Regions from separate parts of the Alishewanella sp. SMS8 genome, predicted to be linked through region 2. Evidence: predicted binding sites of a transcription regulator. Region 2 holds the regulator's gene; the other holds the start of a gene.

Region 1 (3,212 bases), on a different contig from region 2:
TGTGGGTATGCCTGATGACCTACATCCCAGATCACCCGATCAAAAGGCGTGTTGTAAACATAGTGCAGGGCAACAGTCAGTTCGACGGCACCTAAACCTGAGGCAAAATGACCACTACTTTGGCTAACGGTTTTTAATAAAAACTGCCGCAGTTCATGGCTCAGTTGGGGTAAGGTTTCCTGAGGTAACTGCCGAAGTTCATCGGGCAAATTAGCCTTAGTTAACAGTGGATATTCCGTCATATCAATTTGCATAACAAATGCCTATGTTAAAACTTTCTGGCAATAATATAGTGGGCAAAGCGTGCAAGCTCAGCCGTATCGTAGGGTAGCCGTTCGAGGGCGGCAAGGGCTTCTTGATAAAGTTGTGCCGCTTTATCTTTGGCGCCGGCCAGCCCCAATAAGGCCGGATACGTAGCTTTGTTGGCTTTAAGATCAGAACCCTGTGTTTTTCCTAAAGTGGCCGTGTCGCTTTCAATGTCCAGAATATCGTCCTGCACTTGAAAGGCCAAACCTAGCGCACTAGCAAACTTTAACAAATCCAGCAGGATTTGTTCATCTTCTACCGGGCTGGCGTAATAGGCTAGTTTAACTGTGCTTTCAATTAATGCACCCGTTTTTAAACGATGCATTAACTCCAATTTCTCTAAGGTGATTTTTTGATTGGTTTGTGCCAAGTCTATCGCTTGGCCGGCACACATGCCGGTGGCGCCTGCTGCTTGTGCTAGCGTTTTCACCATTAACACCTGCCGACGTGGGCAAACCTGTTGGTAATCATGACTGCTCAATAGCTCAAAAGCAAAAGCTTGCAGTGCATCTCCGGCTAAAATCGCCGTGGCTTCACTATAAGCTTTATGGCAAGTGGGTTTGCCGCGGCGTAAATCGTCATTATCCATGGCCGGCAAGTCGTCATGAATTAATGAATAACTGTGGATCGCTTCAATTGCCACTGCTGGGGCATCGAGATCAGACAGTTTAGCACCTAACATTTGACCTAGGCTGTATACCAGAAAAGGTCGAACCCGTTTGCCACCCAGCAACAAACTGTAAGCCATGGCATCATGCAACAAGAAGTTCGTCGGAACTGTTGTTGCAAGCGCCTGTTGCAGTTGTTGTTCTACCCGCTGCTGAAATAGCGAAAGACTGGTTGGGGCCAAGGTTAGTCTCCTGTTTGCGGCTCAAACGGCTGCAAAGGTTCAGGTTGTTGTTGTAACAAAATCTGGACTTTTTGTTCCGCCGCGTGCAGTTGCTGCTGACTGTGTTTGACCAAACTGATCCCACGCTCAAATTGACCTAAGGCTTGCTCTAAAGACAGCTCACCCTGTTCCAACTGTTGGACGATGTGTTCGAGTTCTTGGATGGATTGTTCAAACTGACCTGGGTCTGCAGATTTTTTACTCATATTATTCCCCAAAAAAACTGTGCGCAACCTTATCGTAGCAGGCTATTATGGTCAATGAAATTGCGTATAGTAACGACTAAATTGGTATTCTTTGCTTATTTATTGCTTAATGATTCAGAGTTAAGGTCGATAACTAGTTTGCAGCTGATATAAAATAACTAAAATTAAGATTCAAAAGCCAGCCCCGGCACTGTTTTGGAAGGAGTAGGATGTGGATTTAGCGACCCTAATCGGATTGATTGGCGCAATTGGCTTTATTGTAATGGCGATGTTTATCAGTAGTAGCGGTGACGTCGGCATGTTTGGTGATTTGGTCTCGGTGCTTATTGTATTTGGTGGCTCGGTATTTGTTGTACTAGCTAAATTTACCTTGGCTCAATTTTTAGGTGCAGGTAAAGCGGCTGCCAAAGCATTTATGTTTAAAATTGAATCACCAGAAGAATTAATTGAAAAGGCCGTGCAATTAGGTGGTGCCGCACGTCAAGGTGGTTTTTTAGCCCTAGAAGAGGCTGAAATTCCCAATAGCTTTATGCAAAAAGGCATTAATATGTTGGTGGATGGCCATGACGCTGATGTTGTGCGAGCTACCATGCAGAAGGATATTTCGTTAACCGAAAAGCGCCATGAAACGGCTATTGCTATTTTTCGTAGTCTGGGTGACGTAGCACCGGCTATGGGAATGATCGGTACCTTGATTGGTTTGGTGGCGATGTTATCTAACATGGATGATCCTAAAGCCATCGGCCCGGCGATGGCGGTGGCATTGTTAACAACGTTGTATGGTGCCTTTGTTGCCAACGTTATGGCCATTCCGTTGGCCGACAAATTAGCGATCCGCAACCAGCAAGAAAAACTAAACAATATGTTGATCTTAGATGCGGTATTAGGCATTCAAGATGGGCAGAATCCAAAGGTTATTGAAGGGATTTTACGTAACTATTTAGCGCAAAATAAACGCGAAGTAGCAGGAGAGGCGGCATGAGTGACGAAGAAGAATGCAAATGCCCACCGCCTGGGTTACCCGCTTACATGGGAACCTTTGCTGATTTAATGGCGCTTTTGATGTGCTTCTTCGTGTTGTTATTAGCATTTTCTGAAATGGACGTGTTGAAGTTTAAACAAATTGCCGGCTCTATGAAGTTTGCTTTTGGTGTGCAAAATAAAATTGAAGTGGATGATATCCCCAAGGGAACCAGTGTTATTGCCATGGAGTTTCGCCCTGGGCGGCCTGATCCCACGCCAATTGAAACGATCCAGCAGCAAACCATGGAAATGACCCAGCAAGTCATTGAATTTCAAGCGGGTGAAGAAGACTCTGCCGGCGGGCGCCAAGACCAACGCGATGATCAAACCGGTGGGCAATCGGCATTAAATGCTGAGGAGCAAGAAGCTGCCGAGGCTACAGCCGCCGCTGCCGCAGAAGCCGCCCAAGAGCAAGTTAATGAAACGGTGAAGAAGTTAGCTGAAGAGCTGGAACAACAAATCGTTGACGGCGCAGTCGAGTTAGAATCATTGGGGCAGCAAATCATTATTCGTATCCGCGAAAATGGCTCTTTCCCGTCGGGCTCTTCTTTTTTACAGCCGCGCTTTATCCCGATAGTGCGGCAAATTGGGGTGATGCTCAATGATATTCCCGGTGAAATTACCGTCAGTGGGCATACTGATGATTTTCAGGTGGGTGATGAGTTACATGCCAACAATTGGGATTTATCGGCTAAGCGAGCCGTTTCAGTGGCCACCGCTTTAATTGCTGCGCCGGGCTTTGATCGAAACCGCATTGTCGTGGTAGGGCATGCTGATACTCGCCCCTT
Region 2 (3,212 bases):
TAGTTTTACTTTTTGCGGGTTGTTGTTCCAGAAATTGCGAACTGGATTTACCAAAAGCAGTAACAAGACCGATAAGGCTTTCTTCGACTTCTCGTACTAGTTCAATCACACGGCGAAGAATCTGCCCAGTAAGATCTTGAAAATCTTGCGCCATCAAAACGTCAGTTAACAAGCTGTTTAGACGTAATGATTCGCTCGAAGTTTTTTGTAAAAAACCATCAATATTATGACAAAGCGCTTTAAATTCAGCTAAGGGCAAATCGCGCTGCATCAACTTTTGCCATTGCGGCATTAATTGCCCAAGTTGTTTAGTGATCTCATCCGCAATCGGTAAACAAGATTCTACGGCATCCATGGTACGGTTAGCGGCTTGCTCTGTCATATCAATAACATGGTTTAAGCGCTTTTTCGCATCAGGAATATCTTCTTGCAATATATTGCTAAGAGCAGGATCAATTCGGAAGTTTTTTAAGGAATCGTGCAGTTGTCGGGTAATTTTACCGACCTCAGCAAATAGCTCAGACGAGCCAGGCGTACCTAGCTGTTGCACCAGTTGATTAGCAACTTCTTGCTCACCAATCTCCAGTAGCTGAACGAGTTCTTTTGCTTGTTCAAGCGTAATTAATGGGACCTTAGTCACAGGCATGGCTTTACTCCTTGGCAAGAAACGGTTTAACCGATCCGCTCAAATACTTTCGCCAGCTTTTCCTGTAAGGTTGCAGCAGTAAAAGGTTTGACGATGTAACCATTAACGCCAGCTTGAGCTGCCGCGATGATTTGTTCTTTTTTAGCTTCAGCCGTTACCATCATCACCGGAATGTGCTTCAGCTTAGCATCGGCTCGAATTGCTCTTAGCAAATCGATACCTTGCATACCCGGCATATTCCAATCTGTGACCACGAAGTCAAAATCTCCGCCTTGTAACATTGGTAAAGCCGTGCTGCCATCATCTGCTTCTGAAATATTTGTAAAGCCTAGATCGCGCAACAGATTTTTGATGATGCGTCTCATAGTAGAAAAGTCATCTACCACAAGGATTTTCATATTTTTATTCAAAGTCCCCTCCGAAGAGAAAGTCATCCAGATAATATGGATGCATTACAACCAAGCCTGCATTCGGCCTTTTAAACGCACCAATGCCTGACTATGAATCTGACTGATACGAGACTCGCTAACATCCAGCACCGCCCCGATCTCTTTTAAGTTTAGTTCTTCATTATAATAAAGCGACAGCACTAACGCTTCTCGCTCTGGTAAACTGCTGATGGTTTTGGCAAGTGCATCGTTAAAGGCGCTGTTAGCTTGATGCTGATATAACTGATCGGTATCGCTATCATCAGCAGTCACCAACACGTCTTCAGAAATACCAAGGTCTTCAATACCAATAATTCGACCCGAGCTAACATCACTAATCATATGATGATATTCATCTAATGATATAGCAAGTTTTTCTGCAACTTCATAATCTTTAACGTCACGGCCCAACTCAGCTTCTAGTTCGGCGATGGTATCGGCAATTAAACGCGAATTACGATGCACTGAACGCGGTGTCCAATCGCCGCGACGAATTTCGTCTAGCATGGCGCCGCGAATACGAATGCCTGCAAAGGTTTCAAAACTCGCGCCTTTGCTACCATCGAAATTTTTCGCAGCTTCAATTAAACCGATCATCCCAGATTGAATTAAGTCATCGACTTGCACACTGGCCGGCAAACGGGCCAATAAGTGATAGGCAATACGTTTGACCAGCGGAGCTTGTCGCTCCACTAACTGTTGCATGTGGTCTACGCCACCATAAGCGGCAAGCTTACTGTTCACAGAACCCCCTAATCAGACTGTGGCTGTACTAACTGCTCCAGAAAAAACTCCAGATGCCCAGATGCACTGCCTGGCAACGGCCATTTCACGGCTTTAAGCGCTAAGGTTTTAATTGCCATACTCGCCGGTGTTGTTGGGAAGGCTTCAATAAAAGCTTTCTGTTTGCGCGCAGCTTTGCGCACGTTTTCATCCTGTGGCACGGTGGCCACTAGTTCTAAACTGACATCAAGAAATCGATCAGTGACACGAGTCAGTTTAGCAAATAATTCTTGGCCTTCTTTTAGGCTGCGCACCATATTCGCTACAATTTTAAATTTATCGACGCCATGGTCGCGACTTAAAATCTTCATTAAAGCATAAGCATCGGTAATGGAAGAGGGTTCATCACATACGACCATTAAGACATCTTGCGAGGCACGAGAGAAACTAAGCACCATATCGGAGATACCCGCGGCGGTATCAACTAGTAACACATCAATAGGTGTGTGTAATTCACTGAAGGCACGAATTAAACTAGCATGTTCTACCGGAGAAAGCTCCGTCATATTTTGACTACCGGAGGTGGCAGGCACAATTTTAATACCGTAAGGCCCCTCTACTAAAATATCGTCTAAAGTAGCCGATCCAGCAAGGACATGGGATAAATTTTTATCGACGCGCAAGCCCAACATCACGTCGCAATTGGCTAAACCGAGATCGGCATCAAGTACTAAAACCTTTTTCCCCAGCTGGGCCAGCGCCATAGCCAGATTTAATGTAACGTTGGTTTTACCCACGCCACCTTTACCGCCGGTTATAGAAATCACTTTTACCATCTGTTTCTTCATTTTTCTAAGGCCACTGGCTTGATCATCGGCTAATACATCTTTAGGCATAGGCAGCTGCTACCTGCGTTGTGTCGTCTTGATACCATTGATGGCGGTTATCACTGTGTTGTTGACGTAACTGCTCCGCTTCTTTTACTAAATCGGCCGCGTCAGCAATCCGAATATCTTCTGGCACACGTTGGCCATGTGTTAGGTAACTGACTGGCAAGGCATTTTGTAATGCCACATTGATCACTTCACCTAAACTTAAACATTCATCCAATTTGGTGAAAATACAACCTGATAAGCCAATGCGTTTAAATTGTTGCACACTTTCTTGCATCACGCGCGCCTGAGCTGTGGCTGACAATACCAGATAACTTTTTATTTTAACACGAGAATTATGGACCAATGACGCAAGTTTCTCGGCTAAACGCACATCGCGTTGACTCATGCCGGCAGTATCAATTAAGACCAGTTTACGCTGTTGTAGCTGATTCAACAATATCGCCAGCTCTTCGCTATCTTTCGCCTGTTTAACGGGACAACCGATAATGCGGCCAAATGTCGCCAGTTGTTCAAAAGCAC

What was found. The regulator FliA, encoded in region 2, starts transcription of late flagellar genes. The targets are predictions, from matches to a motif close to CTAAAGNTNNNNNNNNNNNNGCCGATA.
Region 1: pomA (flagellar motor protein PomA) is a predicted target of FliA. The motif match lies at 1,507-1,533, and genes of this name have one in related genera.

What each region holds. Positions count from the first base shown of each region.
Region 1 is NZ_JAPJEA010000001.1:617,985-621,196, reverse strand. It holds gene dxs (1-deoxy-D-xylulose-5-phosphate synthase) at 1-254, opposite strand, end outside; gene ispA ((2E,6E)-farnesyl diphosphate synthase) at 269-1,156, opposite strand; gene xseB (exodeoxyribonuclease VII small subunit) at 1,159-1,401, opposite strand; gene pomA (flagellar motor protein PomA) at 1,613-2,383, shown strand; gene ORJ01_RS02745 (flagellar motor protein MotB) at 2,380-3,212, shown strand, end outside.
Region 2 is NZ_JAPJEA010000003.1:146,232-149,443, reverse strand. It holds gene ORJ01_RS11130 (protein phosphatase CheZ) at 1-646, opposite strand, end outside; gene cheY (chemotaxis response regulator CheY) at 673-1,056, opposite strand; gene ORJ01_RS11120 (RNA polymerase sigma factor FliA) at 1,099-1,818, opposite strand; gene ORJ01_RS11115 (MinD/ParA family protein) at 1,827-2,693, opposite strand; gene flhF (flagellar biosynthesis protein FlhF) at 2,686-3,212, opposite strand, start outside.